3 regions of the Pseudoduganella sp. SL102 genome follow, and region 2 is predicted to be linked to each of the others. Evidence: predicted binding sites of a transcription regulator. Region 2 holds the regulator's gene; each other region holds the start of a gene.

Region 1 (10,470 bases), 930 kb from region 2:
AAACCGGTATCGGTATCGAGGCCAGCGTGTGGTGCCGCGACGTTGACTGGCTTGCGGACATCGACGTAGGGGACGAAATCGTCGTGTTCGGCATGTGGAAGGCAACTGCCGCAGCGGACACGCAGCCAGCTGATCCTCGGAAATATCACTACAAGTCGTTCAAGACACATAAACTGGCGATCTGGCCAGTCGTCAAGGCGCAAATTGCCCGGCTACCATCACCGTTGCAAACACGATGATAAGAAACTGGCCGCATCATTAAGACGTCCCATTGGCCCGCCACCGGATCTTGATCATATAACTGGCATCGGGAAAAGAATCGTCAAACGCTCATCTTGAAAGCGATGCGGCGGATCGTGCAAGCGTCGCCAAGTAGATAGCGTCACGTTGCGGTCGTAGGGCAGTGAAGCCAAGCGCAGCTTCAGTCATACCTTCCGTATGCGGTTGTTTAGACAGATGGCCGATGGCAGAGCAGCGAAAGCGATGGGCATGGGCATGGCAGTATCAGTGTCTCTGTGCCCATTAACTCTGGCCTGCCACCTCCAAAGGCGTCACGGTAACCTCCACATCCAACACCTGCCCCCCACCCCCCAACACAATCCCCCGCATCGGCGTCACATCACTAAAATCCCGCCCCCACCCCAAGGTGATGTGCTCATGCCCCACCAAGCAGCGATTGGTCGGATCAAAATCCACCCACCCGATGGAAGGGCAAAACACCGAAACCCAAGCATGCGAAGCATCCGCCCCCACCAACCGCGGCTTCCCCTCCGGTGGATGCGTGAGAATGTACCCGCTAATGTAACGAGCCGGCAGGCCCAAGCTGCGCAAGCAGCCGATCATCAACTGAGCAAAATCCTGACAAACCCCACGCCGCCCCCGCAGCACCTGCTCTAAAGGCGTCGAAATCTCCGTCGCCCGCGCATCAAACTCGAAATCCTCGAAGATCCGATGCGTCAGCTCCAGCGCGGCATCCAGCTGCGGCCGGCAAGGGGTGTAACTGACCCGCGCATACGCTTCCAGCTCCGGGAACATATAAACATGCGGCGATCCATATAGATACCGGCAAGCCTCCAGGGTCGCGGCGCTCTTCTCCTTGGCCATCATGTCCCGCGTCCCCTCCCAGGGCAAAGTGCCGGCAATCTCCGCCAACACAGGCCGCGCAGATAAAGCCACCGTCGACTCGGCATGCACCAGCAAACTGTCATGCGGCACGGTCAGCGAAACATGCCGCGTGCAGTTCCCGAAATAATCCGTCCCATCCCGCGCATCGTCGACAGAACGGTCCAGCCAGATCTGGTGCGACTCGGTCTGCTGGTAAGCAAACGAGCGCGGTGTCAGGTGCAGGTACTGCTGCGACAAGGTCACCGTGCTCTGATACCGATACCGCGTCTCATGCACCACCCGATACCGTGCGCAGACTTCAGCGTCAGATCCAAAAGTAAGCAAAGAACTCATGATCTCCGGCTCCTCTGCTGCCCATCCGTATAACTGAAGAACTGCACGCTGATCTGCTCCGACAACGCCGCACTGGCCACTTGGATGCGGTTCAGCAGGTCGCTCAAATGCGCATTGGCGTAGTTAAGGTCGGCATCCGGTTCCAGCGCCAGCACTTCCTCCCGCAACGGCTCCAGCAACTCCACGCCGCAAGCCCCATGCGTCTGCGCGATCTTCCTCAACGCGCCCAGGATGCCGTCCATCTGGAACAGGATCGAACGCGGATTGGTGCCGTCGCGCAGCAGCAGGTCGAGCACCGGCAGCCACTCGGGCTGGGCGCGGTAGCGGGCCCGATAGGTGATGATGCTGTCGGACAGTTCGAGCAGCCATTCCAGGTTGCCGTTTTCGTCCATCGCCAGCGCGCGCTGCAGCACCACGCTCTGGAACTGCAGCCGCTCCAGGCGGCGGCCGATCGACATGAAGCGCCAGCCGAGGTCGCGCGTCATGCCGTCGAGCGCGAAGCCGGCCAGTGTCATCAGCGCCGAGGCGGCGTCGTCGAGGATCGTCATCACTTCCGACTGCGACGGCCGCTCGCCGGGCCGGGCGGCGGGCTGCACCATGCGGTTCAGCGCGCGCCAGTTGTCGACGGAGAAGCGCTCGTGCAGCTGGCCGGCGATGCGCACCAGGTGCTGCTGCTGCCGGGCCAGCCCGGGCACGTTGGGCGACACCACCGCCAGCAGCAGGGCCGATTCGAGTTCGGCATCGGTAAAGATGGCCACCGCCTGCCCCTGGCTTTGCGATTGACCACCTGGGCCGGAAGTCTGGCTTTGCATCTGTGCCGCCTGGCCGGCCACCGGCCGCTTTTCGCCATCAATCAGCTGGAACCAGATGCACAGCGCCTCGACGGTTGGCCATTCGGCGCCGCGCTGGTCGAAGCGCACGTTGAACAGGAAATTGAGCGCCACGCGCAGCAGGCGGGCGATGTTGTCGCAGCGTTCCGCGTATCGGCCGAACCACAGCAGGTTTTCCGCCACGCGGCTCGACAGGTTGCTGTCTTCGCGCACCAGGTCCTTGCCGGTGATGCTGCGCTTTTGCAGGCGCGGCACCGCCACACGGGCGCGCGCCTGCACCCAGGTGTCCTTGCTGGCGCCGCCCATCTTCATCGTCAGCACGCGCGCATCCGGGCCGGTGGCCACGCGGGTCAGGCCGCCCGGCATGACGACATATCCGTTCGGCGTGGCGCAGGCGAACACGCGCAGGCCGATGGCGCGCGGCTGCAATCCCGATGTCGCGCCGGCCTTCCATACCGGTGCGCGCGACAGCTGCACCACTTCCTGGGCGATGTAGTTATTCGGGTTGGCGCGCAGTTTGGCGATCAGCTCCGCGCGCGCCTCGCCGGCCAGGTCCTGGCCGAACACCGTGACCGGTGGCAGTTGCGAGAAGCTGGGTTTGATGACCAGCCGATCGAGCTTGCCGATCACCGCTTCCAGCGCGGCCGGCTCGCCGCACCACCAGGTGGCGACGGATGGCATCTTCAGCGGCTCGCCCAGCAGCCGCCGCGACAGCGCCGGCAGGAAGCCGAGCAGGGCGCCCGATTCCAGCAGGCTGGAACCCAGGCTGTTTGCCACCAGCACGTTGCCGCGGCGGGCGGCCTGCGTCAGCCCCGCCACGCCCAGCATCGAGCTGCACAGCTCCAGCGGATCGCACGACTCGTCGTCCACGCGGCGCATGATCACGTGCACCCGGTGCAGGCCCGCCAAGGTTTTCAGGTACACCACGCCGTCACGCACGGTGAGGTCGCTGCCTTCCACCAGCGGCAGGCCGAGGTGGCGGGCGAGATAGGCCTGCTCGTAGTAGCTCTCGGTGCGCGGGCCGGGCGTGAGCAGCACGATCAATGGCATTTCGCCTTCGCGCAGCGGCGCCGGGGAATCGCCCTTGGCCGCGCACAGGCGGCCCCAGTGCACCAGGCTGTCGCGCATGGTGCGGAAGAAGCCGGCCAGTGGCTGCACTTTCAGTTCGCGCAGCAGGTCGGGAAAGGTGGGCGAGATGATCGCGCGGTTTTCCAGCGCATAGCCGGCACCGGAGGGCGCCTGCGTGCGGTCGGCCAGCACCCACCAGCGGCCGTCCGGCGCGCGCGCCAGGTCCACCGCGTAGAAGTGCAGGGCGATGTCGTCGTGATGGCCCATGCCGTGGCACGGGCGCAGGAAGCCGGCGTGGCCGTGCACCAGCGCCGGCGGCAGCAGGCCTTCGCGCAGCATCTCCTGCGGGCCATAGACGTCGCCGAGGATTTTATTGAGCAGCCGGGCGCGCTGGATCACGGCCGCCTCGATGCCGGCCCATTCCTCGTGCGGCAGGATCAGCGGCAGCACGTTCAAATCCCACGGCCGTTGCAGGCCGTCGGCATCGGCGCGCACGTTGTACGTCACGCCATTTTCACGCACTTGGCGCTGCACCATTTCGTGGCGCTGGCGCATCATGTCCGGCGGTTCGTGCTCCAGGCTGTCGAGCATGGCGCGCCAGTGCGCGCGCGGCACGCCGGCCGCGTCGAGCATTTCATCGAAACCATCTGGCGCTGAAAGATAAGACTCAAGGAGGTTATTGGACATGTCGCACGGCAGCTTTACTTTCCATCAGGAACTGAAACAGTAGATCAATCTGCCTGCCAGCGCAAATCCAATGTCATCGGGAAGCTGGGATTCCGTTCCTCTTTTCGCACAGTCATCGGCCCCGGTGTGTGGCCGTGCGGCCAGAAGCGCGCGAAACGGCGTGCCTCGGCGGCGTTGGCGTTCACCGGCGAACCCACTTCGTTGCGCCCGCCCGGATGCACCACGTGATAGGTGCAACCGCCGATCGCGCGCCCGCTCCAGGTGTCGACCAGGTCGAAGGTGAGCGGCGCCTGCACGCGGATGGTCGGGTGCAGCGCCGACCACGGGCTCCAGGCGCGGAAGCGCACCCCTGCCACATACTCGCCCGGAATGCCGGTGGGGTGCAATGGCAACATGCGGCCATTGCAGGCGATCACGTGGCGGCCGTTGGTCAGCCCGCGCACCAGCAGCTGCATCCGCTCCACGGACGAATCGACATAGCGCGCGGTGCCGCCCGCGCTGACTTCCTCGCCCAGCACGTTCCACGGCTCGATCGCCTGGCGCAGCTCCATTTCCACGCCTTCGTAGACCACGGTGCCGAAGCGGGGGAAGCGGAATTCGATGAACGGCTCGAACCAGTGGTCCTCGAATTCATAGCCGTGCGCGCGCAGGTCGCGGGCCACGTCGCGGATATCCTGGGCGACGAAATGCGGCAGCATCCAGCGGTCGTGCAGCGCCACGCCCCAGTTCACCAGCTTGGCCTGGTACGGTTCGCGCCAGAAGCGCGCGACGAGGGCGCGCAGCAGCAACATTTGCAAAAGGCTCATGCGCTCGTGTGGCGGCATCTCGAAGGCGCGGAATTCCACCAGGCCCAGGCGGCCGGTGGGGCCGTCCGGCGAGTACAGCTTGTCGATGGAGAATTCGGCGCGGTGCGTGTTGCCCGTCAGGTCCACCAGCAGGTTGCGCAGCAGGCGGTCGACGATCCACGGCTTGTCGCCTTCGTGCAACGTCGGCAGCACCTGGTCCATTTGCTGGAAGGCGATCGCCAGTTCATACAGGTTGTCGTCGCGCGCTTCGTCCACGCGCGGCGCCTGGCTGGTCGGCCCGATAAACGTGCCCGAGAACAGGTACGACAGGGCGGGGTGGTTCTGCCAGTAGGTGATCAGGCTTTTCAGCAGGTCTGGCCGGCGCAGCATCGGGCTGTCTTCGGCGGTGGCGCCGCCCAGGGTGGCGTGGTTGCCGCCGCCGGTGCCGGTGTGGCGGCCGTCGAGCATGAATTTCTCGGTGCCCAGCCGCGTCAGGCGGGCTTCCTGGTACAGGGTCGACACGTTATAAACCAGTTCGTTCCAGCTGGCCGCCGGGTGGATGTTCACCTCGATCACGCCCGGATCGGGCGTTACGCTGAGCAGTTTTATTCGCGGGTCGCGCGGCGGTGCGTAGCCTTCGATGCGCAGCTTCATCGCCAGCTTGGCGGCGGTGCGTTCGACGGCGCTCACCAGCGCCAGGTAATCCTCGATGCGTTTAATAGGCGGCATGAACACGTACAGGCGGCCGGCGCGCACTTCGACGCACAGCGCGGTGTGGATCACGTCGCGCGGTGCCGGCTCGGCCGGTTCGGCCGGCTTGATGGGCCGGATGGGTTCGACGACCGGCCTTCCTGCCTTCGCGGTCGGCTTGTCCCCCGCCTTGCTGGCGGCCAGGCCCAGGATCGGCCGCTTTTCCTTTTCCTTCTTGCGTTCCTCGGCCGGAAGGGCGGAGCGTGACGCGAACGGGTCGACATCGAATTCCGGTTCGCGTTCTTCCGGCAGCACCCACGGCAGCGTGGCCAGCGGCAGGCGCAGGCCGATCGGCGAATCGCCTTCGATCAGGTACAGGTTCTCGCGCCGGATCGGCCATGGCGATGTTTGCCACACGGTGCCCAGCGTCGACGGATCGTAATCCTTCGCCTTCAGCGGCAGCACGTAGCCGGCCACCTCGCCCAAGCCGCGTTCCAGCAGGCGGGCCAGGCGGCGGCGCTCTTCCGGCGCGGTGAGGTCGGCGTCCAGAGGATCGAGGTTGCGCGGCAGTGCCTGTTCGCGCTGGGCTTGCAGCAGCACGTCCTCGTAGGCCGGGATGGCGCTGTTGGCGGGCAGGGCGAGGGACTTCACCAGTTCGGCGGTGAAGCGGCCGGCATCGTCGGGGCCATAGCCATCGTCGAGGTGTTCGTCCGAGAACAGCGTGGCGTCGAGCCACATCGGCTGGCCGTCGATGCGCCAGTAGATGTTGAGGGCCCAGCGCGGCAGTGGTTCGCCCGGGTACCACTTGCCCTGGCCGTAGTGCAGCATGCCGCCCGGCGCAAAGTGGTTCTTCAGGCGGTGCATCAGGTTGCCCGCCAGCTCGCGCTTCTTGTCGCCGTGGGCCAGGGTGTTCCATTCGGGGCCGTCCATGTCGTCGATCGACACGAAGGTGGGTTCGCCGCCCTGGGTCAGGCGCACGTCCTGCCGCTTCAGGTCCGCATCGACCTGCTGGCCGAGGCGGTCGATCTTCTGCCAGTCCGCCTCGGTGTACGGTTTCGTCACGCGCGGGTCTTCGTGGATGCGCGTGATCGTCATCTCGTGGAAGAAGGTGACTTCGGCCTTGTCCGTGTAACCCGAGACCGGGGCCGCGGACGACGGCAGTGCCGTACAGGCCAGCGGGATGTGGCCCTCGCTGGCCAGCATGCCGGACGTGGGATCGAGCCCGATCCAGCCGGCGCCGGGGATGTACACCTCGGTCCATGCGTGCAGGTCCGTAAAGTCGACGTCGGTGCCGCTGGGGCCGTCGAGCGCTTCCTGGTCGGCGCGCAGCTGGATCAGGTAGCCGGACACGAAACGCGCCGCCAGCCCCATCTCGCGCAGGATCTGCACCAACAGCCAGCCGGTGTCGCGGCACGAGCCGGAGCGCTTCTGCAGCGTTTCATCGGGCGCCTGCACGCCGGGTTCCATGCGCAGCAGGTAGGCGATGTCGCGCTGCAGGCGCTGGTTGACGGCCACCAGGAAATCGTTGGTGCCCATCGGCTTGCCCAGCAGGTCGCGGCGGGCCGCCGTTACCCATTCCATCACCAGCGGGCTGGAGGGTTCCGTCTGCAGGTAGGCGCTCAGTTCGGCCGTGAGTTGCGGCGGGTAGGCGAACGGGAAGGTTTCCGCGTACTTCTCGACGAAGAAGTCGAACGGGTTGATGACGGTCATGTCGGCCACCAGGTCGACCGTGAAGTCGAGCGTGTCCGATTTTTCGGGGAACACAAAGCGGCCGATGTAGTTGCCGTACGGGTCCTGCTGCCAGTTGATGAAGTGCTCCTGCGGTTGCACCGTCAGCGAGTAGGACAGGATCGGCGTGCGCGCATGGGGCGCCGGGCGCAGGCGCACTTCATGGGGGGAGAGGCCGACCGGGCGGTCATAGCGGTAACTGGTCTTGTGGTGCAGCGCGATACGGATAGCCATGCGGGACTGCCTTTCGAAATGGGCGCGATGTGGGGGTGATGAAGCATGATTCGTACCTGCTATAAATGCAACTGTTGGATGGTGCTGAAACCAACGGCTACTCGTGTTTTCACCCCAACGGCAGAGTGCTGGGGTCAGACCCGCCGGGTGTATGGTCGGGGGACATAGGTAACACATGTCGGGAGACATGGGTTACACATCATGGACCTATGTTACGACGGATTCTGGAGGTCTATCTCCCGAACTTTATGTTTGCAGAAGAAGACCTCCAGTAGACCGTCGGTGCAAGTTGGACGGATCGCCACAGATTCAGCATGCAGGCCTTCGCCGACGAAGTAGCGGTGATGGCCGTAGGAGAGGTAGCCGTTCTTGTCGACCTTCCTGATCTGGTCATCGGGGAGGTATTCGACAGGTGGCAGGACCGATGGAAAGGACCTGCCGCTACACCGGTACCTGCTAATCGGTGGCTGCTGATTGAGCGATTGGTGAGGTCGTACAGCGTTATAGATCTCGCGCCAAGCATCGAACGCGCTCTGACACTGAGCAAGCGAGCCGTAGCCTCTTCGCCCTATTACCTCAAGTTTCAAGGTTCGATGGAAACGCTCATCCTTACCTTGAGTCTGCGGATGGTTTGGCCTGCTGTGGCCCACAGCAATACCCAGCCGTGCCAGCCATACCTCAAGCTTTGTCAGTCCGATGAGACCTGTGCTGCCCCATGGCGGGCCGTTGTCGGCGGTGAAGCGAGCAGGCATTCCGTAACGCTCAAATGTCGACTGCAATGCCGTGCGCACAGTGGCGTAGCGTTCGTTACCGCAAGCAGCGATACATAGGCTAAATCGCGAGTGGTCATCTAAAATTGTCAGCGGATGACACCGACCCGCAGCTGTGTCTGTCAGTGCAAAGTGTCCTTTGAAGTCCATCTGCCAAAGGTCATTGGGCAACTCATGCTCAAAGCGCTTGAACACGACGCTCTGACTAATCGGCACGCCAAGAACCTGGCACTCATGGCGCTGCAAGATCGCATGAACGGTGCTGTGATGGGGCCGCTTGACCGTATCCGGCAGTAGCGCGCAAAGCTTGCGAGCTCCCCAGTACGGGTACTCAAAATGCAACGCCAGAACTTGCATCTCAAGCTCACCGTCAGCGGTGCAGGGCGAACAATGCGGCTGCCGTGAGCGATCCTGCAGGCCCCCTTCGCCTTCAGCATGATAACGCTCCAACCACTTGTAAGCAGTCTTGCGGCTGATGCCAAATCGGCGGCAAAGCTCAGCGATGTTTGCCGAAGCGCTCAGTACGAGCAGCACGAATTCCAGTCGGGATGACATAGAGGTGGACTCCTTCCAAGGCATTGCACGCTCCCGTTAATGGATGTGCAATGATCATAAAAGGTGTTACCTATGTCTCCCGACAGATGTTACCCATGTGTCCCGACAAAACACCCGCCGGGTCTGACCCCGGATTTCGCACTTGGGTGCAAGGAGACTGTCCCCGGCTTTTTAAAGTGTTCCGGGAATGCTGGCAAAAACCGGGGTCAGTCCTCTAACGAAGCTAATGGCGAGCACTGATGCAATCACTTACCGGGGACAGACCCCTGCGGCTCGACCGCAAGCATTGCATCCGACATCTGAACCCTGGCACGTTTCTTGATAGCACTTTGGCTACGAGGAGGAATTCGATGCCGAACTTTTACGACGAAATGTATTCCACCGAGGCCAGCGTGCGCCCCCACTACCAGGCGTTCGCCCAGTGGCTGGCGGAGCAGCCACCCGGCCTGATCGACCAGAAGCGCACCGAAGCGGAGCTCATCTTCCAGCGCGTGGGCATCACGTTCGCCGTGTATGGCGACACGGCCGGCAAGGAGCGGCTGATCCCGTTCGATATCATCCCGCGCGTGATCCACGCCGCCGAATGGGCCACGCTGCAGGCCGGCCTGGTGCAGCGGGTGACGGCGCTGAACCGCTTCCTGCACGATGTCTATCACGACCAGGAAATCCTCAAGGCGGGCGTCATACCGCGCGAGCAGGTGTTGAACAACGCCCAGTACCGCCCGGCCATGCAGGGCATCGACGTCCCCGCCAGCATCTACGCGCACATCGCCGGCGTCGATATCGTGCGGGCCGGCGAGGGCGAGTTCTACGTCCTGGAAGACAACCTGCGGGTACCGTCCGGCGTCTCCTACATGCTGGAAAACCGCAAGATGATGATGCGGCTGTTCCCCGCGCTGTTCGCCAGCAACCGGGTGGCGCCGGTCGACCATTATCCCGACCTGCTGCTCGACAACCTGCGCACCGTGGCGCCGTACGACAGCGCCGATCCGACCGTGGTGGTGCTTACGCCCGGCATGCACAATTCAGCCTATTTCGAGCACGCTTTCCTGGCCCAGCAGATGGGCGTCTCGCTGGTGCAGGGGCAGGACTTGTACGTGAAGAATGAAACCGTCTACATGCGCACCACGCGTGGCGCGCGGAAGGTCGACGTCATCTACCGCCGCATCGACGACGACTACCTCGATCCCCGCGCATTCCGCCCCGAGTCCACGCTGGGCGTGCCCGGCCTGATGGACGTGGTGCGCGCCGGCCGGGTGGGCCTGGCCAACGCCATCGGCACCGGCGTGGCCGACGACAAGTCGATCTACCCGTTCGTGCCGGACATGATCGAGTTTTATCTCGGCGAGAAGCCGATCCTCAACAACGTGCCCACCTACCAGTGCAGGAAGAAGGACGACCTGGCGTATACGCTGGCGAACCTGCCGGAGCTGGTGGTCAAGGAAGTGCACGGGGCCGGCGGCTACGGCATGCTGGTCGGCCCGGCCGCGACGAGCGCCGAGATCGAGGCGTTCCGCGAGCGGCTGGTGGCCAACCCGGCGGGCTACATCGCCCAGCCCACGCTGGCGCTGTCGGCCTGCCCGACCTATGTGGAGTCGGGCGTCGCGCCGCGGCATATCGATTTGCGCCCGTTCGTCCTGTCGGGCAAGACGGTGACGATGGTGC
Region 2 (10,470 bases):
ACCGCTACACAGGCGCGGAATACATTCCGCGAATTCCCTGTTTCGCCATCGCGAGCAACACTAAGTCAGGCGATGCGAAGGAGTGTGCGCTTGCAAGCGCACACCGCTACACAGGCGCGGAATACATTCCGCGAATTCCCTGTTTCGCCATCGCGAGCAACACTAAGTCAGGCGATGCGAAGGAGTGTGCGCTTGCAAGCGCACACCGCTACACAGGCGCGGAATACATTCCGCGAATTCCCTGTTTCGCCATCGCGAGCAACACTAAGTCAGGCGATGCGAAGGAGTGTGCGCTTGCAAGCGCACACCGCTACACAGGCGCGGAATACATTCCGCGAATTCCCTGTTTCGCCACCGAGAACAGCACTAAGTCAGGCGACCCGAAGGAGTGTGCGCTTGCAGGCGCACACAAAAACAATCACCGCATATACGGCGCCACGTTCCCCGCGATCCGCTTGAATTCCGCCTCCGATAGCGGCAGTTGCCGGAACGCGGCCCAGCTTTCGCGCGGCCGCAGGTTCTTGCCGGCGGCCGCATCCGAGCCGAACAGGATCCGCTCGGTGCCGATCTGCCGGATGCGCTTCGCCAGCTGTTCCCGCTGGGGCGGGGTGATCTCCGGATTGGTCATCGTGGCAGCGTCGAACCACAGGCGTTTCGTGCGGGGATCGCGCGCTGCCACGGCGTCGGCCAGCACGCCCAGCGCTTCATCGGACGGCGGATCGCCGTAGCCGGGGCCGGTACCGGCCAGGTGCGCGACCTGCACCGTCACGTCCGGCGCGGCAGGCAACAGCTGCTCGAGGAAAATGCGCGCCTGCGCGGCGCCGTACGGACGGCGCTTGGAAATGGACGCCCGCATGTGCACGGCGATCGCCATTTTTTTCGCATTCGCCGCGGCGAATACCTGCCGCAGCCGCGCCACGTGTTCTGGCAACTCCAGCTGCACGTCCGAATTCCCGAAATGCAGTTTCAAGCCATGCTTCAGGTCGGGCAGCGCGGCGCAGCGCTCCAGTTCTTCCAGCGCATAGTCCTTCAGCGGGTTGATGCTGCAGAAAGCCAGCAGCCGGCCAGGATACAGCGCGGCCTGGGCGCCATTGAAGTCGTTCTCGGCGCGCACCTTCGCAAGCTCGTCCTCGATCTTGCGCGCCGGGCTTCCCCATACATAGGCGACGGACAGCAGCACGGCACGCCGGATGCCGGCGGTATCGAGCAGCGCAACCAGATCCTTCGCCGTGATCACCGAAGGCCCGCCGGCGCCGGTATCGAGCAGCCGCGCCATCGCCGGGCTGAACAGGTGCTGGTGGTGGTCCACCAGCGGAGCGTCCGCCGGCGGCGCCACGGCCTGCGGTGCGGCAACCGGTGCATCATGGGCCCATGCGGGCAGCGCAAGCACAGTGGCGGCGGCGGCAGGCAAAGCAAGGAAATCACGGCGTTTCATGGCAGGCTCACAGGTGGCGCAACGGATGGGCCCATGCGGGCCATGCGGGCTCGAAGAAGCGGGCCACGGTGTCATCGCTTACCTCCTCGAGCGATGGCGGATTCCAGCGGGGCGCATGGTCCTTGTCGATCGCCAGCGCACGCACGCCTTCGATGACTTCGCCATGTTCGAACGCACGGCGCACCAGGTTGCGCTCCATGCGCAGGCAATCGGCGATCCCCATCGTGGCGCCACGCCGCAGCATCTCGGCTGTCACGCACTGCATCAACGGGGAACGCCGCGCGATCGCGGCCAGTGCGTTCTGCGCGAACGGATGATCGTCGCGGCGCAGCGAAGCAACGATGCCGGCCACCGAGCGGTGCGCGAAATGGTCGTCGATCAGCGCACGGTGCGCCTGCAGCTCCGACGGCCCCGCCTCGCCGCGCAGCGGCCGGGCGAACATGGCGACCGCTTCGCGCAGCCCGGCACCCGCCGTGGAGCCGACCAGGTCGGCCAGCAGCGGCAGCTCGGCGGCAGGAACATAATGGTCGGCCAGCCCGCAGTACAGCGCATCGGCGGCGCCGATCGCCAGCGCCGTCAGCGCGAGATAAAGGCCCAGCTTGCCGGGCGCGCGCGACAGGAAATAACTGCCGCCCACGTCCGGGAACAGCCCGATGTTCACCTCGGGCATCGCCAGCCGGGTGCGGTCGGTTACCACGCGCACGCCGCATTGCGGGCCGCCCTGCGCAATGCCCATGCCGCCGCCCATCACCACGCCATCCATCATGGCCACGTACGGCTTCGGGAAGCAGTGCACCAGGTAGTTCAGCGCATATTCCTCGGTGAAGAAATCCTCGACCTGGGCGCTGCCGCCCTGCGGAGTGGCACGGCCGGCGGCATGGAAGAAGCGGATGTCGCCGCCGGCGCACAGCGCCTTGTCGGTGCTGCTGCGGATGACTACGGCCGCGATGTCATCGTCGTCGCGCCAGGCCAGCAACGCGCCGGTGATCGCCCGGATCATGTCGAGTGACAGCGAGTTCAATGTCCTGGGCCGGTCGAGCGTGATGAAGCCGGTGCCGTTACGCACCTTGGTATGGACGTGGTCGGTCATGGTGTCTCGCATCGTTGTCGTTATTGGCCTCATTCTAGCCATGGATGCGGCGTGTGTGGCGTAAACCTTGGACCCGGACGTAACAAAGGGCGCATCGCGCGCCCTTCTGTTGTAGCGGTTGCAGCGGTAGCAGAACTGGAGCAGTTCTGCCACCGCGCCCTGCGTCCGTCGTTATGCGGGCGATGCGGGGATCTCGGCCTCGCTCAGGTGCTTGATGGTTTCGTGGTTGTGGTTCTGCACTTTATCCTTGTGCTTCATGACCTGGCGGTCCAGCTTGTCGATCAGCGTATCGATGGCCGCATACAGATCCTGGGCGACGCTTTCAACGAATACGGTCTTGCCCGACATGCGCAGATTAATTTCGGCTTTCTGTCTTTTCTCTTTCTCGGTGAGATTATCTACACTCAGGATCACACTTACATCGATCAGCTGATCGAAATGGCGTCTAACGCGTTCCAGCTTGTTCTGCACATACTCGCGAATGGCAGGGGTAACGTCGATATGGTGTCCACTGATGGTCAGATTCATACACACACTCCTAAAGAAGATATAACAGGTTCGTGCGTTATCCGCCAAAACAGGCAAGGCGGCGCAGAGGAACCCAAGCACTACCAGGATTTGCCGCAAGGGCTTGCAAAGGGGTTTGCAAATGCGCTTGCAACGAACTGCTATAGCGATTTGCGGAGGCTGACCGGGGGGATTTTCAATGCTTCGCGATATTTGGCAACAGTGCGTCGCGCAATCACCATGCCTTGTTCACCCAGCATGTCCGCAATCTTACTGTCGGATAAAGGGTTCTTCGGGTCTTCGGCTCCTGTGAATTGCACGATCAGCGCCCGGATCGCAGTCGAGGATGCTTCCCCGCCAGCTTCGGTTGCAACGTGGCTGCCAAAAAAGTACTTCAACTCAAACATGCCATGCGGCGTCAGCATATATTTTTGAGTTGTTACCCGAGAGATAGTACTCTCGTGTAGACCCAGTGTATCAGCTATTTCACGCAACACAAGGGGTCTCATTGCCACCGCGCCATGCGAGAAAAAGTTCTTCTGCCGTTCGACGATGGCCTGGGCCACGCGGAGGATCGTGTCGAAGCGCTGGCGCATATTCTTGATCAGCCACTTTGCTTCTTGCAGCTGTGCATTCATCTGCGTCTCGCCCTTGCCCTGCTTGAGCAGGCTGGCGTACAGCGCATTGACACGCAGGCGGGGCATCACGTCGTTGTTCAACGTGACGATCCAGCCGTTGCGCCCCCGCTTTACCACCACATCCGGTACCACGTAGTCTGACACGTCGGCCGCGAAGGCGGCGCCCGGATGCGGGTTGCATTGGCGGATCACGGCCTGTGCTTCACGCAGGTCTTCGTCGTCGCAGTCGAGCGCCTTCTTGAGCTTGTTGAAGTCGCGCTGGGCAAACCACTGCAAGTGTTTTTCAACGATGCACAGCGCCATGCGCCGCGTTACCAGCGGCACGCCGGGCATGCGCCGGATCTGCAGCGCCAGGCACTCGGAAGCGTTGCGCGCGCCAATGCCCGGCGGGTCGAAGCTCTGCAGCAGGTTGAGCGCGGTGCGCAATTCTCCGATCTCGATTTCCAGCTCTTCCGGCATGCGCTCGTGGATCTCTTCCAGGCTTTCCTCGAGGTAGCCGTTATCGTCGAGCGCATCGATGATCAGTTCCACCAGGCCCCGGTCGCGCGCCTCCAGCACGGTCACGCGCATCTGCTCCATCAGGTGCTCGCGCAGGCTGCGGTGGCTGGCTTCCAGCTGGGGGCGGGCATCGTCGTCGTCCGGCCCCTTGCCGCTGCCGGCGCTGCTCCAGTCGGTATCGCCGGTGCCGGCATCGAGGCCTACGCCCTCGCCGCCATCGAACGGCTCGGGTTCCGGCGCGGCGGGCGCATCCTGCGGCGGCCCGCCTTCCGGTGGCGCCTCGCCGGCCCCTTGCGTCGTGTTGATCGCGCCATCGGCCAGCAAGCGCACCGAGCGGTCGAGAGGATCGTCGAGCCGCTCCAGCAGCGGGTTATCGGTCAGCAGCTGTTCCAGTTCCTGGTGCAGCTCCAGCGTGGACAATTGCAGCAGCCGGATCGACTGCTGCAGTTGCGGCGTCAGCGCGAGGTGCTGGGAAGTGCGCAGTTGCAAGGACTGTTTCATGGCTGATTAGGAGCTGGTTGAGGTCTGGTCAAGGCCGCTCACATGCGGAAATGTTCACCCAGATAGACACGACGTACGGACTCGTCGGCGATGATGTCGTCGGGCCGGCCGGAAGCCAGCACACTGCCCTGGTTGATGATATACGCCCGGTCGCAGATGCCCAGCGTTTCCCGCACGTTGTGATCCGTGATCAATACGCCGATGCTGCGCTCCTTCAGGAAACGCACGATGCGCTGGATCTCGATCACGGCGATCGGGTCGACGCCGGCAAACGGCTCGTCCAGCAGCACGAAGCGGGGATTGGTTGCCAGCGCGCGGGCGATCTCCACCCGGCGCCGTTCACCGCCGGACAGCGACAGCGCCGTGTTCTCGCGCAGCTTCTCGATCTGCAGGTCGGCCAGCAGCGCGTTCAGCCGCTCGTCGATCTCCGCCCTGGTGAGCGCCTTGCCGTTTACCTTCTGGATCTCCAGCACGGCACGGATGTTTTCTTCCACGGTCAGCTTGCGGAACACCGACGCCTCCTGCGGCAGGTACGACAGGCCGAGGGTGGCACGCTTGTGGATCGGCAGGGTGGAAATGTCGGTGCCATCGAGGTCGATGGTGCCGGCATCGGACGCCACCAGGCCCACGATCATGTAGAACGACGTGGTCTTGCCGGCACCGTTCGGCCCCAGCAGGCCGACCACTTCGCCGCATGCCACCTGCAACGACACGTCATGCACCACCTGGCGCTTGCCATAGCTCTTTTGCAGGCCGCGCACGATCAGCGTGCTGCTGCAATTTTCCTGCGCCTGCGCCATTTAATTCCCCGCTGCCGGCGCGGCCGGCGATTGGGTGGCGGAAGGCGCCGGGCTCGGCGGCGCGGTGCGCTTGGGCTGGATCACCATCGTGCCGCGGCCGGCACCCGGCTTGTCGGCCCCGGTGCTGGTATTGCGCACGCTGAAGAACTCGCGGCGGCTGTCGTAGGAAATGAATTCGCCCTCCACCTCGTCGCTCGGCTTGTTGCCTTCCAGGCGACGGATCTTGGCCTTCGAATACATCTTCACCAGCTCGGCCTTTTCATCGTATTCGATGCGGTCGGCCTCGCCTTCCATCCACTGGTCGCCCTCGCCGTCGCGCTTCTGGCGGAACGCGACCTTCTTGCCGCCGCCGGTCAGCGTGGCCAGCTGGTAGCCCTCCGGCGAATAGGTGACCACGGCCTTGTCGGCCTTCATCCGCAGCGTGCCGCGCGTCAGCGTCACGTCGCCGGTGAAGGTGTACACCTGCTTGACGTCGTCCGCGTCGAGGCGGCCGTAATTGATCTCGGTAGGCTTGTACGAATCGGCCTTCTCGGCGGCGGCATAGCCCGCCGCGCCCAGCAGCACGAGGGCCGCCATCATGAGTTTCTTCATCTTCGATTCCTGTACGCTGTTCGTCTCGATGTTCGTTTGTTCATTGCCGCGCCCGCGGCGGATACACGATGGTGCCGCGGCCCAGTTGCACCTGGCGCGTGGCATTGTTGGCCTGCATGCCGATGCCGGTGGCGGTGGCGCCGCCGCTTTCCATGCGCACCGGCAGGTCGGTTTCCATGCGGTCTTCCTCCGGGTAGATGACCAGCTTCTCGGTAACCATGTGCATGTCGCGCGTGGTGGGCGACGCGGCACGGTGGATGTCCACGTCCTTCGTCAGCGTGACGCGTGTGTTGTCCTGGTCGACCCGGGCATGCCGGGCGCGGATATCCATCGGCGGCTTGTCGCCCGACAGGCTGCGCACCACCGGATTGTCGATCTCCGACGAGTCGTCGGACGGACGGTGCGTCAGCCTGTCGCCCGAAACGATGTAGCTGGGCTGGCCGGTTTCCGTCATGCGCACGTAGGAAAAGCGCTCGACGATGTTGTCCGGCTCGTCGACCTTGATGCCGGCGGCCATGTCCTCGCCGGCCCGGTTCATCAGCTCGAGCAGCCAGAACGAGCCCAGCGCGCCGAGCAGCGCGAGTATCATGCCGATCGACAGCCGGTAGCGGTGTGCGGTTCGCTGGTTGCGCATGGCTTCTCCGTTATCTTCCTGTCATTTCATGTCCGTCTTGCAGGCCCGTCTTCAAGGCCTGCTTCTCTGCCCCACCGCCGTTGGATCAAGCGTACCTGACTCATCGAAAGCGCATGCATTCACCCCAACAGCGAAGGGCCGGGGTCAGACCCGCCGGGTCTGACCCCGGAATTTGCACCTGGGGTGGGCTTACCCGAACGACATTGCGCTTCCCGGGCCCGTATCCCCTGCCTCACTTCTCACCCGAGAAACTGGGCCATCACGCGGTCGTAGCTGCCCTGGGCGCGCATCACGAATTCGCAGATCTCGCGCACCGCGCCGTGGCCGCCGCGGTGTTCGGTCACGTGATGGACCCGCGACAGCACTTCCGGCCGCGCATTCGGCACCGCCACCGCGAAACCGGCGCGCGACAGGATCGGGATGTCGACCACGTCGTCGCCGATGAAGGCCACCTGCTCCTCGGTAAGGTTCAGCTGGTCCAGCAGCGCCTTGAACGGCGTGAGCTTGTCGTGGCCACCCTGGTGCACGAACTCGATCGCCAGGTCCCTGGCGCGGGCCGCCACCTGCGGCGAACGCCGCGCGCTGATGATCCCCGTCAGCACACCCGACTCCTGCAGCAGCTTGATGCCCAGGCCATCCTGCACGTTGAAGGTCTTGAACGCCTCCCCCTCGGCACCGTAGTGCAGGCCGCCATCGGTCAGCACGCCGTCGACATCGAAAATGAACAGCTTGACCTTCGCGGCCCGTTCGAGGTTGGCCACGTCGACAGGAATACTCATCAGATCACCTTTGCGCGGGTCAGGTCATGGATGTGCAGCGCGCCGACCAGCTTGCCATCGTCGTCGACCACCAGCATCTGGTTGATGCGGTACTCTTCCATGATGGCCACCGCGTCGACGGCCAGTTTTTCCGGCCCGATGGTACGCGGATCGGCATGCATCACGTCGCCGATGACGACCTTGCCGAAATCCTGCACCTTGTCGATCATGCGGCGCAGGTCGCCGTCGGTGAACACGCCCACCGGCCGGTATTGTGCATCGACCACGGCCGTCATGCCCATGCCCTTCTGCGTGATCTGCATCAGCGCATCCGGCAAACGGGTATCGGCCGCCACGGCGGGGATCGCATCGCCCTGGCGCATGACATCGCGCACGTGCGTCAGCAGGCGGCGGCCCAGCGCGCCGCCCGGATGCGAGCGGGCAAAGTCCTCTTCCTTGAAGCCGCGCAGGTCCAGCAGCGCCACGGCGATCGCATCGCCCAGCGCCAGCGTGACGGTGGTCGACGCCGTCGGTGCCAGGTTCATCGGGCAGGCTTCCTTCGCCACGGAAACGTCCAGGTGCACGTCCGCCAGTTTCGCCAGGCTCGACTCCGGCTTGCCCGTCATCGAGATCACCGTGCCGCCCATGCGCTTGACCACCGGCAGGATGGCCATCAGCTCGCTGCTTTCACCGGAATACGAGATGGCGATGAACGCGTCGTCCGGCGTCACCATGCCCAGGTCGCCATGCGCCGCCTCGGCCGGATGCACGAACAGCGCCGGGGTGCCGGTGGAAGCCAGCGTGGCGGCGATCTTGCGCCCGATGTGGCCGGACTTGCCGATGCCGGACACAACCACGCGTCCCTTGCAGTTCAGCAGCAGCGAGACGGCTTTCCCAACGCTCTCATCCGTTGCCAGGCGGGCATGCAGCGCGATCAGCGCATCCGCCTCGATTTGCAGGGCTTCGCGCGCCAGCTCCAGCGCGCGGCGTGCGGTCGTTGCATCAAAAGCTTTCAGCATTGTTTTTTCATGGGTTACACTCATGGCCGAAAGTATAGCCGAATTGGGAAAGCAAAAAACTTGCCAGATGTTACAAACTCCCCCCGACCGTAGCATTTCGCTCTTCCACCACCGGCCATTCCCGGAGCACGTCCGTGTTCTCCCCCCTTGAACTGACACTCCTGCTGCTGGGCAGCGCGGTGCTGGGCGTGGTCGCCTTCCGCATGCTGCACCTGCCGCCCATGCTCGGCTACCTGGCCGTGGGCATCCTGATCGGCCCGAACGCGCTGGGGCTGGCCGAGGAAAGCCATGCCACCCACGCGCTGGCCGAATTCGGCGTGGTCTTCCTGATGTTCTCGATCGGCCTCGAATTCTCGCTGCCGAAGCTCAAATCGATGCGCAGCGACGTGTTCGGGCTGGGCATGGCCCAGGTGGGGCTTACCATCATCGCCACCATCGCCTTTGGCTGGGTGATCGCGCGCGCGCTGCCGCCGTCGATCCACATCTCCTGGCAGGCGGCCTTCGCGCTGGGCGGCGCGCTGGCCATGTCCTCCACCGCCATCGTCGTCAAGATGCTCACCGAGCGGCTGGAACTGGAATCGGAACACGGCCGCAAGATCATCGGCATCCTGCTGTTCCAGGATATCGCCGTGGTGCCGCTGCTGATCATGATCCCGGCGCTGGCCAAGGACCCCGACAACTTGCTCGTCACGCTGGGCTGGGCGGCCCTGAAGGCCGTGCTGGTGCTGGTGCTGCTGCTGTTCTTCGGCCAGAAGCTGATGCGGGGCTGGTTCACCGTGGTGGTCAAGCGCCGCTCGCAGGAGCTGTTCATGCTGAACCTGCTGCTGGTGACGCTGGGCGCGGCCTGGATCACCGAGCGCGCCGGCCTGTCGATGGCGCTGGGCGCCTTCGTGGCCGGCATGCTGATTTCCGAGACCGAATACAAGCACCAGGTGGAAGAAGACATCAAGCCGTTCCGCGACGTGCTGCTCGGCCTGTTCTTCATCACCATCGGCATGCTGCTGAACGTGCGCGTGGTGCTGGACAACTGGTGGCTCGTGCTGGCGCTGCTGGTCTTCCCCGTGCTGCTGAAGTTCGCCCTGATCGCCGGCCTGGCGAAACTGTTCGGCTCTTCCGACGGCGTGTCGATGCGCACCGGCCTGGCCCTGGCGCAGGCCGGCGAATTCGGCTTCGTGCTGCTGAACGTGGCCGGCGGCATGGAGCTGGTCGATCCCTTCGTGATCCAGGTGGTGCTGGCGTCGATGGTGCTGTCGATGCTGGCCGCGCCGTTCCTGATCGAGCAATCGGACAAGCTGGTGCTGAAATTCTCCAGCAACGAATGGATGATGCAATCGCTGAACCTCACCCAGATCGCGGCGCGCACGATGGCCACGCAACAGCACGTGATCGTGGCCGGCTTCGGCCGCAGCGGCCAGAGCCTGGCCACGCTGCTGCAGGAAGAAGGCATTGCCTATCACGCGCTCGACCTCGATCCCACCCGCGTGCAGGAAGCCCGTTCAGCGGGCGCCAGCGTGTCGTATGGCGATGCGGCGCGGCGCGAAAGCCTGGTGGCGGCCGGCATCTACCGCGCCAGCGCGCTGGTGATCACCTATGCCAGCACGCCATCGGCGCTGAAGGTGCTGCACCTGGTGCACGAGATGGCGCCCACGCTGCCGGTGATCGTGCGCAGCCACGACGACTCCGACCTCGATCGCCTGAAGGCGGCCGGCGCCGCCGAGGTGGTGCCGGAACTGATGGAGGGCAGCCTGATGCTGGCCTCGCACGCGCTGGTCATGCTCGGCGTGCCGCTGCGCAAGGGGGTGCACCGCGTGCAGGCCGCGCGCGAGGAACGCTACGCCTCGCTGCGCGGCTACTTCCACGGCATCAGCGACGTCGGCGACGATGCCGAAACGGCGCGCCTGCACACGGTGACGCTGACGGATGCGTCGAACTGCGTGGGCCGCACGGTGGGCGAACTCGATGTCGAAGGCGCCGAAGTGATGGCGATCCGGCGCGGCCG
Region 3 (10,470 bases), 620 kb from region 2:
ACGTGGCATACCGGGGCGGGTTCCACGGCATCTTCAAGGTGAACTGGCCGTTGCAGCTGCTGCGCGGTGCGCTGGGCATCGGCATGCTGACGCTGTTTGCGTATGGCCTGAAGTCGCTGCCGCTGTCGGAAACCTATTCCGTGTTCTTCATCGCGCCCGCGCTGATCACGGCGCTGTCGGTGTTCATCCTGAAGGAGCGGGTGGACGGCATGCAGTGGCTGGCCATCGGCGTGGGCCTGGTCGGCGTGCTGGTGGTGCTGCGGCCCGAGGGCACCAGCTTCATTTCCGTTGCCGGACTGGCGATCCTCGGTTCGGCGGCCTGCTATGCGGTATCGGCGATCGCCAGCCGGATGCTGTCGCGCACGGATTCTAACGAGAAGATCATGTTCTGGCTGCTGGTGATGATCGGTGCCGGCTCGCTGCCGCTGGCGTTGCCGTCCTGGGTGGCGCTGCGCTGGGAGGACTGGCCGGTGATCGCCACGCTGGCCCTGTCCGGCTTTTTCGGCCAGCTGGCGATCACCAAGGCATTCAGCATGGGCAAGGCATCGATCGTGGCGCCGTTCGAGTACACCGCGCTGGCCTGGGGCGTGGCGATCGACTGGGCGTTGTGGAGCACGCTGCCGGATGGCTGGACCCTGGTGGGCGCGGCGATCATCATCGGCAGCGGCATCTACCTGGTGCGGCGCGAGGCGGTGCACAGCGAGGCCGAGCACCCGTAGTGTGGCGAATGTGGCGAATCAAGAATTCATCGAATCAACGACTTGATGATTTAACCACTGGGACACGCCGCCGGTTCGGGCGCCGGTGTGCGAGGCCCAGTCCGCCGAGGCCCAGCGCCACCAGCGCCAGGCTGTCCGGCTCCGGCACGACGCCGAACTGGGCTTCGATGCCGACCATGTCGACGCCCATGTTCAGGAACAGCTGGTTGTCCGTTTCGGCGAAGCGCAACTGGAACGTACCGCCACCGGCTACCAGGCTGGTAATGTCGTGTGTGTAGCCGATCCATGGATTCGGATTCGAGATCGGCGTGCCGTCGATTCCCAGGTAGAAGGTGCGCAGCACGCCCGTCCCCGTGTCGAACGCTCCGGCGCTCCCGGTCAACAGGTCGACACGGCCGAACTGCGCCGGCATGCCTGTATGGTCGAGTACGCCGTCATTGGGCAAGAACGGTGCGTAGCTGTTGACGAACATGGAGTAGTTCAGCATGACCGACGTCGCGTTCGGTGCCACGGTGAACGATTGCGTCAGCGCATGCGTGCCGGGGCCGAACTGGTCGCTCAGCGCATAGTATTGGCCTTGCAGCGGCCCCACCGTGACATTGCCTGATCCACCGCCGGATTCGCCTGCGACGGTGTCCGTATCGGCGGCCCAGGTGCCGCTGCCGTTGGGCAGGTCGGTGACCGTCCAGAAGGGCAGGCCGAGCCCCAGTTCGAAGTTGCCATTGCGAATCAACGGTATGGCGGACGCCGCTTGGCTGATGACGGCAAGCATGGCGGTGCAGGTGAGAAGCGCTAGCGGTTTCATGATGTTCTCCGGTGGATGAGCGTGTCCAAGGCATTGCAAACGCCATGCCATTGTTGAGCCGCAGAGTGAACGGCCGGCGCGGCACGCTTTCCGTGTAAATGGCGCCGACGCTTCGCTTGTTGTATTGGTCATATCGCACGGTTGGCGGCTGGTCGGTCCAGAACGCCAGCAGCGGAATGCCGATATAATCGTGAAATGAAACAACGTACGATCAAAGAACAAGTCCGCACCACCGGTGTCGGCGTGCACTCCGGGACCAAGGTCGAACTGACCCTGCGCCCGGCCCCGCCCGACACGGGCATCGTCTTCGCCCGCGTGGACCTGGTGCCGCCCGTGGTGTTCCCGGTCGGCCCCCTGGAAATCGGCGATACCCGCATGGCGACCGTGATGATTCGCGATGGCGCCCGTGTGTCGACGATCGAGCACCTGATGTCGGCCTGCGCGGGCCTGGGCATCGACAACCTCTATATCGACGTGACCGCCGAGGAAATCCCCATCATGGATGGCTCGGCGTCGTCGTTCGTCTACCTGCTGCAGCAGGCCGGCCTCGCCGAGCAGGAAGTACCGAAGAAATTCATCCGCATCAAGAAGCCGATCGAGGTGCGCGAAGGGCAGGGCGCCAGCGAGAAGTGGGCGCGGCTGGTGCCGCACAACGGCTTCAAGCTGGACTTCTTCATTGAATTCAACCACCCGGCCGTCGATGGCACGGCGCAGCGCGCGCAGATCGACTTCGGCAGCCAGTCGTATATCCAGGCGGTGGCGCGGGCGCGCACGTTCGGCTTCATGCAGGACGTGGAAATGCTGCGCGGGATCGGGCTGGCGCGCGGCGGTTCGCTGGAAAACGCGATCGTGATGGATGAGTACCGCATCCTGAATCCGGACGGCCTGCGCTACGACGATGAATTCGTGCGCCACAAGATCCTCGATGCGATCGGCGACCTGTACGTGATCGGCCACCCGCTGATCTGCGCGTACGAGGCGCACAAGTCCGGCCACGCGCTGAACAACAAGCTGCTGCGCGAACTGCTGGCCAATCCGGATGCGTATGAATTCGTCAGCTACGATTCGGCCGACCAGGCGCCGCCGTCGTATGCGCGGCAGCTCGAGCAGGAATGGGCGTATAACTAAGTAGCCGGGCAAGCAAGCCGGCGGCTTCGCTGCTACCGGCGATGTGCCACCAGGTTCTTCAGCGCCGCGATCAGCGTGGCGTTCTGCTTGGTCGGCTCCAGCGTCTCGGACAGCCGGGCGAACGAATCCACCCCCACTTCGGGAATGACGAGCTGGCGCCGCTCCACGGGCGGCGCCGCCATGGCCTTCATCATCTGCACCTTCAGGCGGATGTTGTCGATCTGCCACCCCTTGGTCGACAGCGCTTCTTGCAGTTTTGGCAATTGCTGTTTAAGCTTGGCGGCAACCGATGCGTTCGGTGTCGACAGCACCAGCTGGCCGGCCTCGAACGACAGGATGTCGCAGAAATTGAAGGCGGCCGGCAGGACTTTCGCGCAGTCCTGCTGCAACTTCGCCATGCGCTGCACGGCCGGCAGCAACGCGGCAAGGCGGTCGTCGCGGCGCAGGAAGTCGGTGGCTTCGACCGCCGTCCGGTTCCGGCGGGTCTGGTCGAAGGCATTGAAGGAGTTGAATCGCATGCGCGAAACATAGCATAGCCGCGCCGTGCATGCAGCACCGGCGGCGTGGCGGCGGGTGCATGCGATGCCGGACAGGAGCCGGGCGCACTGCACGGGAAGCTGCAGGGTGAGCTGTAAAGCGAACGGCAAGTTCCCCTGAGGCTATTGTCTTTCCGGCAGCCATCCCCATGTACCCCCGTGCTAAAATCATGGTCTTTTGCCACAGGCTTTGGGCGAGGTCGCGAAGCGAGCTTTTTTTAAACGGCGTTTATTCAAGAATTCAAGCATGTCCTTACTGACCGCGATTTTCGGCAGCCGTAACCAGCGGCTGCTCAAGCAGTACCAAAAAACCGTCAAAGCAATCAACGCTCTCGAACCCGAGTACGAAAAGCTGTCGGACGCCGAATTGCAGGCCAAGACGCCCGCCTTCAAGGAACGCGTGGCAGCCGGCGAGGCGCTGGACGACTTGCTGGTGGAAGCCTTCGCCGTCTGCCGCGAAGCGTCCAAGCGCGTCTTCAAGATGCGCCACTTCGACGTGCAGCTGCTCGGCGGCATGGTGCTGCATTACGGGAAAATCGCCGAGATGCGCACCGGTGAAGGCAAGACGCTGACGGCAACCCTGCCGGCCTACCTGAATGCGCTGTCCGGCAAGGGCGTGCACATCGTGACCGTCAACGATTACCTGGCCCAGCGCGACGCCGAAACCATGGGCAAGCTGTATCGCTGGCTGGGCCTGACCACGGGTGTCAACCTGGGGCAGATGGAGCACTCGGTCAAGCAGCAGGCCTATGCGTCGGACATCACGTACGGCACCAACAACGAATTCGGTTTCGACTACCTGCGCGACAACATGGTGTTCGACATCCGCGACCGGGTGCAGCGCGGCCTGAATTACGCGATCGTCGACGAAGTCGACTCGATCCTGATCGACGAGGCCCGTACGCCGCTGATCATTTCCGGCCAGGCCGAGAACCACACGGACCTGTACCACAAGATCAATGAAGTGCCCAAGCTGCTGACCCTGCAGATCGGCGAGGAAAAGCCGGACGGCAAGGGCAATGTCGAAGTGCCGGGCGACTATACGAAGGACGAGAAAGCGCACCAGGTGCTGCTGACCGAAGCCGGCCACGAGAAGGCCGAGGCGATCCTGACGAAAATGGGCCTGCTGCCGGAAGGCGCCTCGCTGTACGACTCCGCCAACATCACGCTGGTGCACCACCTGTATGCCGCGCTGCGCGCGCATGCGCTGTACCACAAGGACCAGCACTACGTGGTGCAGAACGGCGAAGTGGTGATCGTCGACGAATTCACCGGCCGCATGATGACGGGCCGCCGCTGGTCCGACGGCCTGCACCAGGCGGTCGAGGCGAAGGAAGGCGTGAAGATCCAGAACGAGAACCAGACGCTGGCCTCGATCACGTTCCAGAACTACTTCCGCATGTACACCAAGCTGTCCGGCATGACCGGTACCGCCGACACGGAAGCATTCGAATTCCAGGACATCTACGGCCTGGAAACCGTGGTGATCCCGCCGAACCGCCCGTCCGCCCGCAAGGACAAGCAGGACCAGGTGTACAAGTCGGCCCAGGAAAAATACCAGGCCATGGTGACCGACATCCGCGATTGCTACGAGCGCGGCCAGCCGGTGCTGGTGGGTACCACGTCGATCGAGAATTCCGAGCTGCTGGCGTCGATCCTCGACAAGGCCAAGCTGCCGCACAACGTGCTGAACGCGAAACAGCACGCCCGCGAAGCGGAGATCATCGCGCAGGCCGGCTCGCCGAAAGCGATCACGATCGCCACCAACATGGCCGGCCGCGGTACCGACATCGTCCTGGGCGGCAATGTCGAGAACCAGATCAAGTTCCTGGAAGCCGATCCGAACCTGTCGGACGCCGAGAAGCAAGCGCGCGCGCAAACGCTGCGCGATGGCTGGCAGGCGCTGCACGAGCAGGTGGTGGCGGCCGGCGGCCTGCACATCATCGGCACCGAGCGCCACGAATCGCGCCGGGTCGACAACCAGCTGCGCGGCCGTTCCGGCCGCCAGGGCGACCCGGGCTCCTCGCGCTTCTACCTGTCGCTGGACGATCCGCTCCTGCGCATCTTCGCCGGCGACCGCGTGCGCGCCATCATGGAACGCCTGAAGATGCCGGAAGGCGAGCCGATCGAGGCGGGCATCGTCACGCGCTCGATCGAATCGGCGCAGCGCAAGGTCGAGGCTCGCAACTTCGACATCCGCAAGCAGCTGCTCGAATACGACGACGTCTCCAACGACCAGCGCAAGGTGATCTACCAGCAGCGTAACGAGCTGCTGGAAGCCACCGAGATCGCCGAAATGATCCAGAACCTGCGCCACGGCGTGTTCACCGACCTGGTGCGCCAGTACGTGCCGGAAGAATCGGTCGAAGAGCAGTGGGACGTGCCGGCCCTGCAGGCCGCGCTGGCTGCCGAATGGCGCATCGACGTGCCGCTGGCGGAAATGCTGGAGAAGGAATCGAACCTGACCGACGAAGACCTCGTCGAGCGCGTGGTCGCCGCGGCGGACGAGCAGTACAACGCCAAGATCGCCATCGTCGGCAAGGAAGCGTTCGGCGGCTTCGAGCGCAGCGTGATGCTGCAGGCGGTGGACAGCCACTGGCGCGAACACCTGGCGGCGCTGGACCACCTGCGCCAGGGTATCCACCTGCGCGGCTACGCGCAGAAGAACCCGAAGCAGGAGTACAAGCGCGAAGCGTTCGAACTGTTCGCCCAGATGCTGGACCTGATCAAGAACGAAGTTGTGCGCCAGGTGATGACGGTGCGGATCCAGTCGCGCGAGGAAGTGGAAGCGGCCGAGGCGGCCCTGGCCGCCACGCACCTGGAAAACGTGAGTTTCCAGCACGCCGACTTCGATCCGAACGCGGCGCCGGAAGAACTGCTGGCGCCAACCGCCCATCCGGCTCCCGGCGGCATGCCGGAGGCCACGGTGCAGGTCGGGCCGAAAGTCGGCCGCAACGACCCCTGCCCATGCGGCAGCGGCAAGAAGTACAAGGCTTGCCACGGCAAGCTGGCTTGATGAAAAACCGGGGCGCGCCCCGGTTTTTTTTTGCCTGTACCTGATCCCGGTTGTTCACATCGCGACAGGCGCTTGCATTACCATCGCCGTTTATTGCCATCGCCGTGTTATTCCTGCTCCGCCCGCCCATGAAAACCAGCACCATCATTCCTGCCCTCGCCATTTGCCTCGGCACCGCGCTGCCCGTGGCGGCGCACGCCGCCAGTTTCGATTGCAGGAAAGCGGCGACGCCCGTGGAAGCCATCATCTGCGCCGATCCCGCGCTGTCGAAGGCGGATGAAGAGGTAGCCGTGCTGTACCGGCGCCTGCTCAAGCTGGACCCTGGCGCGAGGCAGGGGCAGCGGGAGTGGCTGCGTACGGTCCGCAACCGGTGCAAGGACGTCGCATGCCTGCGCGCGGTATACGAGGAACATGACACCCGGCTGCGGCTTTCGCTGGAAGCGGACAACGAGGAAGCAACGGCCGATGCCGCGCCACCGGCACGGCGCTGAAAGCGGGTGCCAATGCAAAAAGCCCGGCACTTGGCCGGGCTTTCGCTGACTGCAGGAGCCGCGCTTACTGCAGCGTCAGGATGACCTTGACGGTATCGTCCACGGCCGACTTGTCGATGTAGCCGATGGCTTTCGGATCGTCCGCCACGGCTTTCTTCACGTCGGCGTTCGACTTGAACTCCTTTGGCGCCTGGGCCTTGCCGGTGAAGACCAGCTTCGACCAGATGGCTTTTACCTGGGCGGCGTCCTTGTCGGTCACCTTCTTGTAGAACTCGTTGCGGATCGCCGAGCCGTCGGCCTGGTCGACCGGCGTGAACATCGTCGATTTACCCAGGAAGAACTGGGCCGCCTGCTCGGAGAACATGCGGGTGGCCGGGTTCTTCGCGCTGACGATGACCACGGTCTCGGCAAACGCCGAAGCCGGCAGGACGGAGGCCGTCGCGGCGAGGGCGGCGATGACCAGGGTGATAGTGATCTTTTTCATGTGCATTCCTTAGAAAACGAAGTCCACGCCGGCAGCGATCACGGTGACCTTCTTGCCGACGCCGGCCGGCGTCACATCGCTCAGGAAGCCGTTCTTGGCACCCGGCTTCACGCGGTCGACTTGCACCTTCAGCGCGGCCGACTGGGCGAAGTCCCAGCGCACGCCGATCAGGTCGGACGACTGGCTGCCAGGAGCCAGCAGGTTTTTCACGCCGGCGTTCAGCGTCGGGATGCGCGCCAGCGCGGCCGGCACGGAAACGTTCGAGCCCTTGCCATCGTACTTGGCGTGCGCGTAGTACGGCAGCACCTTGCCGAAGCGGTAGCCGGCCATCAGGTACCAGGCGTTGCTGTCGGCCAGGTAGACCGGGTCCTTGGCGCGGCGCATGCCGAATTCGGACTGCACCACGATATTGTTCCAGTCGGCCAGCAGGCCCACCGAGGTGAAGGCGACGCGCTTGGTCTCGGCGATCGTGATGTCGCTGGCCAGCTGGCCGAAGCCCACCGCCGTCAGCGTGCCCGTCAGCGAGTTGATCGGCTTGACGTCGGTGGCTTTCAGCTTGCCCTGCATGTGGGCGAAACGCAGCGTGACCGGGCCATGCTCGGCGCTGACCGCGAAGCCGGCAGCCGGCGCCTGGTAGCGCGGCTCGGAACGGTCGGACGACACGTACGACTTGCCGCGCGAAATGCCGACGAAGGCTTGCGCCGTCACGTTGGTGTCGCCGAAGGCGCGCTGCCAGTTGACGTCCACGCCGTCGACGCTGTCGATGATCATCTGGCCGTACATTTCCACCGGCGGGCGCATCATCGTGTTCGCGTAGCCCACGTTCTGGTAATCGGAGATCAGGAAGCCGGGCACCGCCACGCGGCCGGCGCGCAGCGCGACTTCATCGCTGACCTTGTACTTGACGAAGGCCCATGCCAGTTCGGTCGTGAAGCTGTCGCCAGTCGACTTGCGCGACAGGATCTGCGTGGTGGCGGACAGCTTGTCCGAGAACGTGTACGTGGCTTGCAGGCCCAGGTTCGAGTCGAGGCCGATGGTGGTGGTGCCGGCCGTGCCTTCGCGCTGGTTGGCGCGGGTGTAGCGCGCGTCTTCCGTATTGCTCTTGGCGGCGGCCAGCGTGCCGAAGCCGCTGACGTTGAGCTTGCCGTCGCCGATGGCGACCGCGTTGGCCGCACCGGTTTGCATCAGGCACAGCGCGCCCAGGACGAATGCTGCTGACAGTTTCAATTTCATGTTGGGGAATCCGTTCCGATGATTGTTTTGTATGGGGTATTGCCTGCCGTGAGGGCCGCTGCGGAGGTAGGGGAGCGGCACGCTGTCCACGACGAAGTGCATGCGGTCTCTACCTTATGGGATATTTCCATCGAGCACCAAATTTTATTTCCGGAAAGATATAAAACATGAAAGTTACTGTCGTTTTTTGTGAACTGATTGCGCTATCGAAGGCCGTTTACGAAACAATTTCTACTCAAAAATATAAGACTTTCGGCACTCGCCCGGTGCCGGCCGCCACCTGTTGCCACAGGTATTACAATAGCGATTTCACCAACCCGCACGAGAACATCACATGGCCGTCAATTCCCCCATTCCTGTCGCTGCTGAACTGAAACCTGTCGCCGGTATCGAGATCGGCTACGCCGAGGCCGGGATCAAGAAACCGAACCGCAAGGATGTGCTGGTGATGAAGCTGGCCGAGGGGGCCACGGTATCCGGCGTGTTCACGCTGAACCGTTTCTGCGCGGCGCCCGTGCAGATCTCGAAGGACAACCTGGCGGCGGCCAAGGCCGGCGGCAAGCCGATCCGCGCACTGCTCGTCAACACCGGCAACGCCAACGCCGGCACGGGCGAGGCGGGCATGGCCAATGCGCGCGCCACCTGCGATGCGCTGGCCGCCGAACTGGGCATCGATGCGCAGCAGGTGCTGCCGTTCTCCACCGGCGTGATCCTGGAACCGCTGCCGGTCGCGAAGATCAAGGCCGGGCTTCCCGCCGCCGTGCAGAACCTGAAGGCCGATAACTGGTTCAATGCCGCCGAAGGCATCATGACCACCGACACCCAGCCGAAGGCCGGCTCGCGCACCGTCACCGTCGCCGGCCACGCCGTCACGCTGACGGGCATCAGCAAGGGCGCCGGCATGATCAAGCCGAACATGGCCACCATGCTGGGCTACCTGGCGTTCGATGCGAAAGTGGCGCAACCCGTGCTGGACGTGCTGGTCAAGGAAGCGGCCGACAAGTCGTTCAACTGCATCACGATCGACGGCGACACGTCGACCAACGACTCGTTCATCCTGATGGCCACCGGTGCCGGCACGCTCGAAGTGAACTCGGTCGATTCGCCGGAATACCGCGAACTGGCGGCCGCGGTCACCGAACTGTCCGTGTTCCTGGCCCAGGCCATCGTGCGCGACGGCGAAGGCGCCACCAAGTTCATCACCATCACGGTGGAAGAAGGCGAATCCGTCGAGGAGTGCCGCAAGATCGCCTACTCGATCGGCCACTCGCCGCTGGTGAAGACGGCCTTCTTCGCTTCCGACCCGAACCTGGGCCGCATCCTGGCCGCCATCGGCTACGCCGGCGTGGAACTGGATGTCTCGAAAATCAACATGTGGCTGGACGACGTGTGGGTGGCCAAGGACGGCGGCCGCAATCCCGACTACAAGGAAGAACACGGCCAGCGCGTGATGAAGCAGAGCGAGATCACGGTGCGCGTGAAACTGGCGCGCGGCGCTGCCGCCGCCACCGTGTACACCTGCGACCTGTCGCACGACTACGTGTCGATCAACGCGGATTACCGTTCCTGATGGCAGGGCTGGAAGACTCACTGGCCACCTCATTGGCCACCTCATTGGCCACCTCATTGGCTACGTTCATGGTCCGTGCCGAAAGCGTGCTGGCGCGCGTGGAGGCGCTGCTGCCGCCAGCGCTGCCGGCGCCGGACTGGAATGCCGCGTTCGCGTTCCGCTGGCGCAAGCGCAGCGGCATCGCGGGCCAGGCCGGCTGGCTGCAGCCGGTCGCGCACGCGGCGAAGATCACGCTGGACGACCTGCACAACGTGGCGAACCAGAAGGCCGCCATCGAACAGAACACGCGGCAGTTCGTCGAAGGCCGGCCCGCCAACAACGTGCTGCTGACGGGCGCGCGCGGTACCGGCAAATCGTCGCTGATCAAGGCTTGCCTGAACGGCTTCGCCGGCCGCGGCCTGCGGCTGATCGAAGTCGACAAGGCCGACCTGGCCGACCTGCCGGACATCATCGACCTGGTGGCCGGCCGGCCCGAACGCTTCATCGTC

What was found. Region 2 encodes sigma-54, which starts transcription at its own class of promoters, with help from an activator protein. Its sites were predicted from a motif close to TGGCANGNAANCTGCTTT; they were not measured.
Region 1: OU994_RS08070 (DUF2126 domain-containing protein) is a predicted target of sigma-54. The motif match lies at 7,521-7,538, and genes of this name have one in related genera.
Region 3: OU994_RS06840 (PEP-CTERM sorting domain-containing protein) is a predicted target of sigma-54. The motif match lies at 1,557-1,574, and genes of this name have one in related genera.

Annotation. Positions count from the first base shown of each region.
Region 1 is NZ_CP115554.1:1,907,785-1,918,254, forward strand. Features, by position in the region: gene OU994_RS08055 (hypothetical protein) at 1-239, shown strand, start outside; gene OU994_RS08060 (transglutaminase family protein) at 523-1,458, opposite strand; gene OU994_RS08065 (circularly permuted type 2 ATP-grasp protein) at 1,455-4,043, opposite strand; gene OU994_RS08070 (DUF2126 domain-containing protein) at 4,088-7,480, opposite strand; gene OU994_RS08075 (IS481 family transposase) at 7,693-8,829, opposite strand; gene OU994_RS08080 (circularly permuted type 2 ATP-grasp protein) at 9,156-10,470, shown strand, end outside.
Region 2 is NZ_CP115554.1:973,266-983,735, reverse strand. Features, by position in the region: gene OU994_RS04185 (amidohydrolase family protein) at 419-1,435, opposite strand; gene OU994_RS04180 (enoyl-CoA hydratase/isomerase family protein) at 1,443-2,525, opposite strand; gene hpf (ribosome hibernation-promoting factor, HPF/YfiA family) at 2,697-3,053, opposite strand; gene OU994_RS04170 (RNA polymerase factor sigma-54) at 3,194-4,669, opposite strand; gene lptB (LPS export ABC transporter ATP-binding protein) at 4,708-5,469, opposite strand; gene lptA (lipopolysaccharide transport periplasmic protein LptA) at 5,470-6,060, opposite strand; gene lptC (LPS export ABC transporter periplasmic protein LptC) at 6,101-6,694, opposite strand; gene OU994_RS04150 (HAD family hydrolase) at 6,934-7,473, opposite strand; gene OU994_RS04145 (SIS domain-containing protein) at 7,473-8,495, opposite strand; gene OU994_RS04140 (monovalent cation:proton antiporter family protein) at 8,606-10,470, shown strand, end outside.
Region 3 is NZ_CP115554.1:1,588,466-1,598,935, forward strand. Features, by position in the region: gene OU994_RS06835 (DMT family transporter) at 1-719, shown strand, start outside; gene OU994_RS06840 (PEP-CTERM sorting domain-containing protein) at 754-1,524, opposite strand; gene lpxC (UDP-3-O-acyl-N-acetylglucosamine deacetylase) at 1,720-2,652, shown strand; gene OU994_RS06850 (DciA family protein) at 2,685-3,170, opposite strand; gene secA (preprotein translocase subunit SecA) at 3,436-6,204, shown strand; gene OU994_RS06860 (lysozyme inhibitor LprI family protein) at 6,333-6,695, shown strand; gene OU994_RS06865 (hypothetical protein) at 6,760-7,179, opposite strand; gene OU994_RS06870 (porin) at 7,189-8,412, opposite strand; gene argJ (bifunctional glutamate N-acetyltransferase/amino-acid acetyltransferase ArgJ) at 8,747-9,982, shown strand; gene OU994_RS06880 (ATP-binding protein) at 10,051-10,470, shown strand, end outside.